DNA from 4 places in the Sphingobacterium thalpophilum genome. Region 3 is predicted to be linked to each of the others. Evidence: riboswitches for the same ligand, from Rfam matches in the RefSeq annotation. Region 3 holds a riboswitch; each other region holds the start of a gene.
What was found. Region 3 has a riboswitch for thiamine pyrophosphate ahead of AACH28_RS13795 (TonB-dependent receptor domain-containing protein). Riboswitches for the same ligand answer to the same signal wherever they lie in the genome.
Positions count from the first base shown of each region.

Region 1: linked by a shared signal. The riboswitch ahead of thiS (sulfur carrier protein ThiS) and the one ahead of AACH28_RS13795 (TonB-dependent receptor domain-containing protein) in region 3 are both predicted to bind thiamine pyrophosphate.
Region 2: linked by a shared signal. The riboswitch ahead of thiM (hydroxyethylthiazole kinase) and the one ahead of AACH28_RS13795 (TonB-dependent receptor domain-containing protein) in region 3 are both predicted to bind thiamine pyrophosphate.
Region 4: linked by a shared signal. The riboswitch ahead of pnuC (nicotinamide riboside transporter PnuC) and the one ahead of AACH28_RS13795 (TonB-dependent receptor domain-containing protein) in region 3 are both predicted to bind thiamine pyrophosphate.

Region 1 covers NZ_CP151087.1:125,213-128,402, reverse strand. The annotation lists gene AACH28_RS00525 (family 78 glycoside hydrolase catalytic domain) at 1-1,331, opposite strand, end outside; TPP riboswitch at 1,492-1,587, shown strand; gene thiS (sulfur carrier protein ThiS) at 1,647-1,853, shown strand; gene thiC (phosphomethylpyrimidine synthase ThiC) at 1,905-3,190, shown strand, end outside.
Region 2 covers NZ_CP151087.1:5,474,158-5,477,347, forward strand. The annotation lists gene thiD (bifunctional hydroxymethylpyrimidine kinase/phosphomethylpyrimidine kinase) at 1-111, opposite strand, end outside; gene thiE (thiamine phosphate synthase) at 108-740, opposite strand; gene thiM (hydroxyethylthiazole kinase) at 730-1,533, opposite strand; TPP riboswitch at 1,616-1,708, opposite strand; gene AACH28_RS24140 (VanW family protein) at 1,771-2,613, opposite strand; gene AACH28_RS24145 (hypothetical protein) at 2,739-3,190, opposite strand, start outside.
Region 3 covers NZ_CP151087.1:3,110,365-3,113,554, reverse strand. The annotation lists gene AACH28_RS13795 (TonB-dependent receptor domain-containing protein) at 1-1,626, opposite strand, end outside; TPP riboswitch at 1,681-1,806, opposite strand; gene AACH28_RS13790 (amidohydrolase family protein) at 2,035-3,190, shown strand, end outside.
Region 4 covers NZ_CP151087.1:1,530,290-1,533,479, reverse strand. The annotation lists gene AACH28_RS07050 (malate:quinone oxidoreductase) at 1-1,434, shown strand, start outside; TPP riboswitch at 1,449-1,593, shown strand; gene pnuC (nicotinamide riboside transporter PnuC) at 1,650-2,267, shown strand; gene AACH28_RS07040 (acyl-CoA dehydrogenase) at 2,254-3,190, shown strand, end outside.

The DNA.
Region 1 (3,190 bases), 2.8 Mb from region 3:
AATGCAATTGCCGCACTGCTGCTAACCTCGACATAACGAAACCCTTTGTAACCGAACTTGGCCATAAACTCATCATCCCGACCACTTAAGGTCAATATATCGGTCTGAAAGGGCTCCTTTTCCTTATCGCCCCGATAATAAACATCAATATTGGACTGATCAAGATGCCCATCCGCCAACAACCGCTCACCATGCTTGATACGCAGCATAGTACCCGCAGCTCCTTTCACCTTAATTTTTGTAATCCCGGCCATATTCTGGCCCATATCAAACACATAGGTACGTTGGTCTATCTTTGTCACTGATTTCGGCTTATAGGACTTCACGAGCCGAATCGGTACCATCTGTTGGGAAACGATATGTGCAGATGGCGCATTTCTATACTGAACAGCCTGCCAGGCCGAATCATCGTATTTTGGTTTATCCCAGTTGGGTATTTCCAGTCTTGCATCGTAATGCTCACCAGTGTAAATATTATTATAGGTGATTGGTCCTGACGCTGTCTTCCACTGCTTATCCGAAACAATGGTTTCCGTCGTTCCATCTGTATAAACGATTTTCAGTTCTAAACAGAATGTTGGCCGGGCCCGCCATGGTGCTTTATCAAAATTCCAAACGGCCAGTGGTTGATGATTATACCAGCCATTCCCCAAAACAACGCCAATGGCGTTCTCTCCTTTTTGAAGCTGCTGGGTTACGTCCGTCACGACATACAATGTCCGTCGGTCAAATCGAGTATACATTGGATCCAGACGATGGTCGCCAACGCGCTGGCCATTAATGGAAAGTTCATATAATCCTGCTGCGGCAATATATGCGCGGGCAGATTTTATCTGCTTATTTGCCTTAAATTCTGTTCTAAAATAAGGCGTTTCTCGCGCATGAATATCCTTATTGTCGCTGATCCATTTTCCTTTCCAAAGGTCCATTCCCATCATGCCCGTTTCGAACGATGCTATTTCTGAACGTGTTGATACACCATCCTTATCCCATACTTTAACCTTCCAGAAGTACTTGGTCTGTGGCTTTAACTGTGCGCCATTATAGGACACTAACATAGCCGAGCTGAACTGTTTGCCACTATCCCAGTTATCTTTGGTCTCTCGCAGCAGTGCCAGCGAATCTTGCCCTAAAAAGATCTGATAAGCCTGTTGTACCGCACCTTTACGTTGGTCCTCAAGTCGCCAGCTAAGTCTTGGGTGAATTGCATCAATACCCAATGGATTGACCAAATGTTCGCATGTCAACTGCACGGCGCTGCAGTTGTTTTTAGGTTGGGCATAAGTGTTGCTAGCGATACACAACAATGTTGTCAATAAAATCCTACGCATTAAAAGATACTATTCTTGGTGGTTGTTAAATTGTTTTAGCTGATTCAAAAAACTAATATATCAAATATTTCCCACATACTGACCTGTACTTTCCTGTACAATAAACCCAAGTCTGCAAAATAAAATTCTTGCAACTTTCATAAAAATAACCTTATCTTAGTCACAACTTTAGGGGTGTCTGCTCGTGCAGGCTGAGATTTTACCCTTAGAACCTGATCCGGATCATACTGGCGTAGGGAAAAGTGAGCTGTCTACAAGGTGCATTGCTGTGCCTTTGTGTAGCCATTCCTAAAGTTTTACCAAAAAAATTAAGGAATGGAACTTACAATAAACCATCAGATTCGATTTTTCGACCCCTCGCTTACTTCATTGGAAGGCTTGTTGCTTTTGGAATTATCCGGCCAAACTCAGGGCGTGGCTGTAGCTATTAACAACAAAGTCATACCCAAAAAGGACTGGGCTACGACACCACTAAAACCGCACGATCAGATTATTTTAATCACCGCGTCCCAGGGCGGATAGCTATTCCCCAAAAATCAATCGAACCGAGTAATTCACCCCAATAAGAAAAAAATGACAGCTGAAAAAATTACGCAATCGCCCTTTCCAAATGCAAAGAAAATTTTTGTATCCGGAAAACTATTTCCTATTCAAGTCGCTATGCGTCAAATCTCCTTGAGTCCAACCAAATTAACGAATGGAGAAGTAGAAATTAATCCCCCGGTAACAGTCTATGATACTTCTGGACCATATACCGATGACACCATCCATATCGATATCCGAAAAGGCCTCCCGCGCCTTCGCGAACAGTGGATCTTAGATCGTCAGGATGTCATACAGCTGCCTGGCATCAGCTCTGAATATGGACAAAAACGCCTTTCTGATTCAACGTTGGATGAACTCCGATTCGCGTATAGCCATAAACCGAAAGTAGCCTCTCCAGGTAGTAATGTTACCCAATTACATTATGCTAAGCAAGGCATCATTACCCCAGAAATGGAGTACGTTGCTATCCGTGAAAACCAACGTATCGAGCAGCTCACGACCAGTACCCCCGGAATGGATCATCAGCATAAAGGACAGAATTTTGGTGCCAGAACACATGATAAAGCAATTACACCAGAATTTGTCCGTGAGGAAATCGCTGCCGGAAGAGCAATCATCCCCAATAATATCAATCACCCTGAAAGTGAACCCATGATTATCGGGCGCAACTTTCTTGTTAAAATTAATGCCAATATTGGCAATAGTGCTGTAAGCTCAAGTATAGAGGAAGAAGTTGAGAAAGCAGTATGGGCCTGTCGTTGGGGAGCCGATACCATCATGGACCTATCCACTGGCAAAAATATTCACGAAACCCGCGAATGGATTATCCGTAACTCGCCCGTTCCAATCGGTACAGTACCGATCTATCAGGCGCTCGAAAAAGTGAAGGGGGTGGCCGAGGACCTTACCTGGGAAATATTCAAAGATACCTTGATTGAACAGGCCGAACAGGGTGTTTCGTACTTTACCATACACGCCGGCGTACTGCTTCGTTATATCCATCTCACCGCTTCTCGAGTAACGGGAATTGTCTCCAGAGGAGGGTCTATCATGGCCAAATGGTGTCTTTTCCACCACAAAGAGAACTTTCTCTATACCCATTTTGAGGAGATCTGTGAGATTATGAAGCGATATGATGTTGCTTTTTCACTTGGCGATGGTCTCCGTCCAGGAGCCATTGCAGATGCAAACGATGCTGCTCAATTTGCGGAGCTAGAAACACTGGGCGAGCTCACCAAGATCGCCTGGAAACACGATGTTCAGGTGATGATCGAAGGTCCGGGCCATGTTCCTATGCAATTGATCAAAGAGAA
Region 2 (3,190 bases), 2.4 Mb from region 3:
ACCTAATGCAGATATGGTTTTGGTATCTGCTTGTATACCTGCACCACCGCTACCATCGAACCCTGCAATGCTGAGTACGGTAGGGACGCGGTATTTTTTATCTTTTGTCATTTTAATAGTTCTTTTAGTTGTGCACTGGCAGCTCTGGGATCTTGACTTTGGCATATGGTCGAAACGACTGCAATGGAGTCTGCACCGGCGTTCCAGGTTTCTTCTGCTGTTTGTAAATTCATCCTTCCGATTGCGATCAATGGTTTTTCCGTCCTACTCCGAAGTTGTTTTAAACCTGCAATTCCCCATTCAGTAACCGTATCTACTTTTGTTTTCGTAGAAAAAATGGGGCTTACACCAAGGTGGTCGACGGCGTACATTTGTTGACTTTCCAGTTGTTGCATGTCTTCTATGGACCAGCCTATCGTTAATTTATCACCATATTTTTCGCGAATAGCGAGCGGTTGCAAATCATTTTGACCCACATGTACTCCCCATGCCTCGATTTGGGCAGCGATTGCTACGGCATCATTGATCACGAGCGGAATACCATAATGATCGGTCAGTTTTTTTAAACGGATGGCTTTATCCAAAAATGTGGCCGGATCGTCAGCTTTTTCGCGCAATTGTATAAGATCGACTCCACCAATAATAGCTTCTTCGGCAACATTGAGCCAATGTTGAGGATAGCAGTCCCGCTCAGAAATGACCAAATATAGCGGGTAGGGAAAAAGCGGATTAATGCGCATAGCGTTTGATCTTGAGCTTCGATTTGAGGCGTTCTGCATTGAGCTGATAGAGTTCATCGTAGAGATTCAATTGCAGGGTACCCGGGCCAGCTGCTGTTTGGGCAGCGAGTTCTCCCGCTAAGCTCAAAATGGATACACCGGCAACAGCTGCTTCAAAATAGTGGTCTGTAACACCTAGAAATGCACCAATAAGCGCAGTAGCACTACAGCCAAGTCCAGTTACCTGTGTCATTAAAGGGTTGCCATTAAAAACTTCAACCCGGTATTGCTGTGAAAGAATATAGTCTACTTCTCCAGAAATACAGATAATGGAGCCGGTTTGCTCTTGTAATAATTGGCCAAATCGGAGGGCATCTTTACTTGCTGTCGTGCTGTCGACTCCTTTTGTGTTCGGTTGGTTGAAATTGTACAGCGTCATGATTTCTGATGCATTTCCACGAATAACCGTTGGTTTGAGATCCAGTAGATTGGATAATAAATCGTTGCGGAATGCCGATATCCCAGCACCAACAGGATCAAGTACCCATGGCCGTCCAATGGTATTGGCATGTTCGGTAGCAACAAGCATAGCTTCTGCAGTATCTTCACTCAAGGTGCCGATATTAATGACAAGAGCTTGTGCAATATCGACAACCTCGCGTACTTCTAATGGACTGTGTACCATCACAGGGGACGCTCCTAAGGCTAAAAGTGCGTTGGCAGTATTGTTCATCACGACTAGGTTTGTGATGTTGTGTACAAGGGGTTTTTCGACCCTCAGCTGTTCTAATAAATTGATAATTGAATCTTCCATTCTTTTTACATATGCTAAGATGTACTGTGTGGCCTTGGAGGGAAGAAGAGCGATAGCCTGTGCAGTAAAGGAATATGCTGTACAGTGGATTTTTGCTTTTCCCTACGCCGGTATAAACCGAATCAGGTTCAAAGGGACTATCTCAATTCTATACAGAATACCCCCAAAGCCAGACCAAACTTAAACAAAAAAGAGGACTTTTCATATCCATCATTTTTCGATCATTAGCTTGTTGAATTAATCGGCCGGATTTTGATCGGCACTAATTTCAATATATTCAACAGGGGTATAGGTAACCCGGGCAAAATTTTTGGTCAAGAGTTCTGTCTCTAAAACTTTTCCACCCTGAAACTTTAAAAACTTCTCGCGCCAAATCTCATTTTTACGAAAGAACTGATTGTCTATTTTAAGAAATTGATGTTCTTTTTCAAAGATATGGTACGCAAAATCCAGTTCTTGATCGATCCTCAATTCACCTTCTAAACATTTGTCTGTGAACCAGAGATTTATTTGAAAGGTGTAAGGCGTGTTGTTGGTGAATTGATAGTCGCGATAATTATAAAAGACGGTAGCTCCACTACCGAATGGCAAAACACGGCCATCGTCAGGAAAAGGGTCAAAAGAGTGGTGATAACGTTCATTGACGTTGAGTGGACTATGGATAACAAGCCAATGGATGAGGTTGGATATTTGACAGATTCCACCGCCAATACCCGCTCTTGCTTCACCAAAGGATAACTCCATGCCGGGCAGATACCCTTTCTTTACGGTGGGGAGCCCCACGAGTTTACAAAATGAAAAGGTTTCCTTCGGTCTGATCAGAATGCTATTAATCTGTGCTGCTGCAATTTTTAGGTTGGTAACTTTGTTAATCTGCAATTGCATATTATTTTCGCCCAGTTTTTTTAATAAGACAGACTGATGCTTTTTAATACGAAAGGGAAGTTTTTCAGCTGATTTAGCTGTGCTGTATTTCTTATTATCAAATAGCCAAACGGCTTTGCGCCGCACTCTTCTCGCCCATACAGCAATAAAATAGAGTATGGGATGGTGTTGACTGATCAGTTTTCTTTTTCTCAATTTGACGTTTATGTATCGCTATCAAAATTAGTGCAGAAATGTGTTTTTTGCCGTGTTTTGTCGCATATTTTTTTATCAAAATCACGAATCTTATAGTCTGAGCTTGGTGCAGTTTTTCAGTTCGTTTAGTTGGTTTTCTTTACCTGTATGTATTTTGCTGTTAACTTTCCCTCCTTGTTATAGATCAAGCTTTCGTAGGTACAGTTTCCGAGGTCTTTTACAATAGATTTTTGTTGTAATACACCCTCATAATAAAACTCATCAATCGTTTCGTTGGCTCGGTATGATCGCTTGATTTCGGCTGTCAGTCGATTGCTTTGATCGAAGGTTTGGCGTAGTGAGTAGTCACTTGTTTCCGGACTATCATACTGATAGCGGACGCGACTTTCTCTTTGATCATTTCTACCCGAAATCTCTTCAGTAATTCGATTCTGTTGATCATAACTGTAAATGGTCCAGTCTCTCCGTTGATAGACAAAATGAATGGATTCACTTTTTATAACCTGGAGTTTACTGTTCAAGTGATAAATCATCGCCGATTCAAATGTAGGATCGTAGGAAACAATGGCATTTGGAA
Region 3 (3,190 bases):
ATAATTATAATTTTTCACCTTATCATCATCACCATACATGTGGTAATCTACATTCCGATATTGAATATCGGCCATTAATATCCACTTGTCTAGTTTGTAATCGACCTTTAAGAAATTACTGAAATCATTTTTTTGTGATTTCCCGAAGTAATATTTGTCGTCAAGAAAACCGGTTGATGCATATTGTGCCCAAATCACCTGGCCATAATGTTTTCCTTTGTATTGATTATAAGCTCCACCCCAAGTAATTTCAAGCTGATCATTCGGTCTGTAATTTAGGGCATAGGTCACGCCATAAAAATAATTATCAAGCCATCTCCTACGGACGAGATCTGTTTTTTGTATGGTATCTTTACCAATGATGACGTTAGGCAAACCGTATTTACTTAGTTTATCTCCCGGTCTCATTTCTTCATAGTAACCATAACCTCTTGTATAGTGTAGGGCTGTATTGAGTGTCAATTTGTCGTTCAGGATATTGGTATAATGAAGTTGATGATGTTTCTGCGTATAATTATCTGTTTGATTTTGATACGTATATAGATTATAATTCCGGCCAGCGTTCATGAAACGATCCTTCTCTGCGCCCGAGATTTCGAGTGCATTATCTGCATAGTCATCCATGCGCGATCGATCGCCAGTAATCAATGGTTCAGGAACGCCATTCCAGGCTTGATATGTCTTTTCTTTTCCCCAGAATACAATTCCTTTTAAAATATGTTTCTTGCCATAATAGCCTCCATCCACATAGAAAGACTGTAAGTCTGAACTACCTCTCTCGATATAACCATCGCTACTGATTCGAGATAATCTGGCATTGAAGGCAAATTTGTCGTTAATTAGTCCGGTACCTACCTTGACTGTATTTTTCCAGGTATTGTAGGAGCCAAATGAATTGTTGAGTTCTGCGTAAGGGGTTTCGACTAACGTATTGGACTGAATATTTAATGAGGCTCCAAATGATCCGGCACCATTCGTCGAAGTCCCAATACCACGCTGAACTTGGATGCTCTCAGTAGAAGAGGCAAAGTCGGGAAGGTTTACAAAAAATGAACCCATACTCTCCGCATCATTTAAAGGGATTCCATTTAATGTTACGTTGATTCGTTGATTATCCGATCCCCTGATTGTCATTCCGGTATAACCTATGCCTGCACCGGCATCGGAATTGACCTGCACGGATGGAGTCTGATTTAAAAGGAATGGGATATCCTGGCCGAGGTTGCTACGCGTTATTTCTTCTTTGGAGATGTTTTTAAAGGTTGTAGGAGCATTTCTTTTGGCACGGGTAGATTGAACAAGCACCTCTTCCATTTGAATTGTACTAGGTTCTAACGCTACCGTAAGCTCCAAATTGTCTTTAACATCCACATTTTGGCTCCATGTTTTATATCCAAGAGAAGATACCTGGATCTGGTGCTTACCTGTATTGATACGATATAGTTTAATCAGCCCATTTTTGTCCGATTGGCCAGCAAAGGATGCTTGTCCATCTATGGATATGGAAACATACTGTAAGGGGGTCTGATTGGTATTGTCTACAGCTTTAATTGTCAGATTGTGTTGCGCAATGGCAATTTGGCTTGAAATAGTAGCTAAGGAGCTACAAATCAAAAATTTGATCATGGTAATGTATTTTGTTTGAGTTAAACAAATCATAGCAAGGGGTTACTATGACCGCACTATTTAACTAACCTCTCCCTACGCCAGCATTATCTGGATCAGGTGTACAGAATTTAATCTGTTGGGTATAATCTCAGCCTTTATTTGTGTTCCTGACAAAACAAGGCACCCCTATTCGATGCTGCGAATATATAAATTTAAAATTGAAATGAAGTATAAAGAAGTAATTTATGACAAATGAAAAAGAGCGGATTTGCGGTATTATTTCTTTTTGGTTAAAAATTTGTGCAAATTGTTGTTTTTGGTATTTATTGTTCTTTTTAGGTACCTTGGCATGAATTTTTCTACTAAAGGTATGTATTCATACAGGTCAAAAAATTTTAGTTACTAAATTGATAGTGAGGAGATAAAATGTTAAAATATTTAAGCGCTAATTATATTCTGCCGATTACTTCAATGCCAATAAAAGACGGTATTGTTTCGGTAGATGAGGAGGGGGTAATTCAAGGTATCTATGACCCAACTTCATTTACACCTTCAGATAAAACGAAGGTTGAGAGATATGAAGGAGTGATAATTCCAGGTTTTATCAATGCACATTGCCACATTGAATTGTCGCATATGAAAGGTATTGTTCCTAAAGGTACGGGGCTTCCGAGCTTTCTCAGTAAGGTGATGACAACGCGGTCGGCATCGATGAAAAAAATAGATGACGCTATGGCCAAAGCCGATCGAGATATGTACGAAAATGGTATTGTCGCAGTCGGAGATCACGCCAACACTGATAATTCTTCAAAATTGAAGGAAGATTCACAGATATTATATCACACATTTGTGGAGGTGCTCGGAATTGAACCTGAAGAAGCTGACTTTAAGTTAAAGGAGGCTAAATCGTTGACCCAAGAGTTTAGGAATGGGCATGTATCCATTACTCCGCACGCTCCCTATTCTTGTTCGAAGGTCCTTTTTAAAAAATTCAAGAAGATGGTTCCGGAAACAAATATTATCAGTATTCACAATCAAGAAAGTGAAGAGGAGAATAAACTGTTCCGTTATAAAATGGGTGAGTTCTTGGACTTTTATAAAAGTATAGGAAAAAATGCTGATGCGATTAAGGCGCAGGCAAGAAATTCGATTCAGTCTTATCTTCCTTATTTGCCTTATCCAAATAAATTATTGTTGGTTCATAACACCTATACCTCTCTTAAAGATTTGGATTTCGTAGAACGTATGGATCGTGATGTGATGTGGTGTCTCTGTCCAAAGGCCAACCTTTATATTGAGGGAACATTGCCAAAGGTTCAGAATTTTATGAATGCCGGACAGCGTTTAGTAATCGGAACGGACAGTTTAGCTTCAAACGATACATTGTCCATTTTGGAGGAGCTAAAGGTATTGCATGCGCACTTTGAGGATCTGGATTTCTTGCAGACTATTCAATGGGCTACAATCAATGGTGCTATCGCGTTGAACATTGAGGATGAATTTGGCTCCCTTGAAGTGGGTAAAAAACCTGGGATTGTGTTGTTGCAAGGTATGGAACACATGCGCCTAAATGAAGATGTTA
Region 4 (3,190 bases), 1.6 Mb from region 3:
TTGGGTACTCTAATCAATGAATTAAGCCCAGACGTTAATATTGAAATTCTTGAGCGTTTGGATGTTGTGGCTGCTGAAAGTTCTGACGCATGGAATAATGCTGGCACGGGTCACTCTGCTTTATGCGAGTTAAATTATACCCCCGAACAGAAAGATGGTTCTGTCAAGATTGATAAAGCAGTGAAAATTGCCGAGCAATTTGAAGTCTCTAAGCAATTTTGGTCCTACCTCGTTGATAAAGGCATTATTGCCCAACCTGAAAATTTTATCCGTAGTATTCCACACATGAGTGCGGTTTTTGGTGAAAAAGACGCTAAATTTCTAAAGACAAGATGGGAAACACTAACGACCCAAAACTTGTTCAAAGGGATGGAATATACCGAAGATACAGCATTGTTGAAATCGTGGATTCCATTGATGATGGAAGGACGTGCGGCAGACGAAAAAATCGCGGCGACAAAAATGGATCTGGGCACTGATGTAAATTTTGGGTCGTTGACACGTGATTTGATCGCTAATCTTGAAAATAAAGAAAATATTTCGATTTCCTTAAACCACGAAGTAATTGACATCGAACGTGAAGATGACGGTCGCTGGGAAGTGGAAGTCAAAGATTTAAAGACAGGAACAAAGCGAGAAATCAAGGCAAAATTTGTATTTATTGGAGCCGGTGGGCACTCGTTGTTATTGTTGGAAAAATCTGGAATACCCGAAGCGAAAGGCTATGGCGGATTCCCGGTGGGAGGCCAATGGCTGCGTTGTGTGAATGAAGAGATCATTAATACACACCATGCGAAGGTGTATGGTAAAGCTTCTGTCGGTGCGCCTCCAATGTCTGTACCGCACTTAGATACACGTTATATTGATGGCAAGCAAGCGTTATTGTTTGGACCATATGCAGGTTTCTCAACTAAATTCTTAAAACAGGGGTCTTACTTCGATTTACCGGCTTCTATCAAATTGTCCAATATCCGTCCGATGTTATCAGCCGGACTTGACAACTTACCGTTGACGAAGTATCTTATTACTGAAGTCATGAAGTCACCAAAAGATAAACTGGAGTCTTTAAAACAATTTATGCCTACAGCTAAATTGGAGGATTGGGTTATCGAGAAAGCAGGACAACGTGTTCAGGTCATCAAGAAAGATGAAAAGAAAGGTGGAATTTTAGAATTTGGTACAGAGGTCGTTTCTAGTGCCGATGGTTCTATTGCTGCGCTATTAGGAGCTTCTCCTGGAGCTTCGACGTCAGTAGCTATTATGATCAGCTTGTTGAAGAGATGTTTCCCTGAACGTGCCAAATCAGATGAATACCGTAAAAAACTACGTGAAATGATCCCTTCACACGGGAAATCATTGAACGATGATGCGCAACTTTGTAAAGAAACGCGTACGCGTACGCACAAAGCGTTGAAATTGATTGATATAGAATAATCAATTCGACAGAAAATATACTTATGGGGTGCTTGGAATGACCGTGGTCATTCTCGGCTGAGATTATACCCAATAAAGGCGATTGTACCTCCTTGTACAATCGCTTTTATATACCTGATCCAGGTAATGCTGGCGTAGGGATTTAATTTCAATAAAAAATAGCCGTTTCTCTCCCATAGGTTTATTATGAATGACACGAAATAATAAACAAGGCGATGACTTCTGAAACAATTTTCGAAGCTTTTGTAAAACAGATTCAACAGGCCACCATTGCGGAATGGTTGGGGGTATCTTTTGGTGTTTTACAAGTTTGGTTTTCCCGGCAAAATAAATCGATCAATTACATTTTTGGGATTATTGGTATCTTAATTTCTGTTTACGTATTATTCCATGCGAAACTATATGCCGAAATATTGCTACATCTCTATTATTTGATCATGAGCATCTATGGCTGGATCTATTGGAAATATAGTCGTGATGTAGCTACGCCCATAACACACTGTGAGCCGAAAGAATGGTGGATAGTAGGTGGCATATGTGCTGTCGGTTTTCTGTTGTTTTATTTCGGATTGGTACACTTAACGGATTCTGATGTACCGCTTTGGGATTCTGCCGTTTCCTGTACAGCTTGGGCAGGGATGTGGTTATTGGCAAAGCGGAAGATAGAAAATTGGATATTGTTGAATATCAGTAATCTGATGGCAATTCCTTTGCTGATCCATAAAGGGCTGTTTCTTTATTCGGGCTTGACGTTATTTTTATTTGTTATGGCATTTAGTGGGTATTTTAATTGGAGGAGAATAATACGTGAAGAAAGATATGCAATTCAATAGCGAAGATATCGCTATACTGAAAGATAATCAGGCAAAAGGAATTCAGCAGAAAACGTTGTCAGATGGACAACTGGATCTGATTTACCGTCGGAAGTGGTTTAAGATTTGGGTTCCCCGTGCATTAGGTGGATTGGGGTTAAGTGTACCTGAAGGACTCAGCTTATTGGCTGATCTGGCTTATTGGGATGGGGGATTAGCCTGGACAGTAACTTTATGTTCAGGAGCAAATCTCTTTGTCGGTTTTATTGATCCCCTTATAGGAAATCAAATTTTCGAAACGGATCGGGTTTGTTTCGGGGGGAGTGGACAGGCATCTGGTACTGCTACGCGTGAAGGGGACCACTATCGACTCCGTGGTTTCTGGAGATATGCTACCGGAGCGCCACATTTGACGCACTTCACATTAAATGCCGCAATTCAGGAGGCGGGAAAACCCGTTTTGGACGAAAAAGGTGAACCGCTGATAAAATCATTTTTTGTCGATCGGGATCATGTACTGATTCACTATGACTGGGATACATTTGGATTGGAAGCTACAGCTTCGCATTCTTTTTCGCTGGAAGACGTTCTCGTTGATAGCAGGCAGTCTTTTGAGATTGATGCGGCAAAAAGTACACGTCGCGAGCTGTTGTATCAATATCCCTTTATGCCTTTTGCGGAATTGACTTTACTGGCCAACTTTACGGGAATGTATAAGCGCTTTTTGGATTTAATCGAAAAACTATTTGTGTTAAAAAGCAATCAATCCAAATGGGAGAAAACTGAAAGTAAAGAAGCGTTTAGGGTACTCGATGAATTTCAGCAAGATTATGCGAATCGGAGGGAGGAAATAATGAATTTGGCCGCTCTTTCTTGGGTAAATCTTCACGATGGAAATGATAATGCAGCGATTTATGAACAGATAGGCAAACAAAGTAGGGATT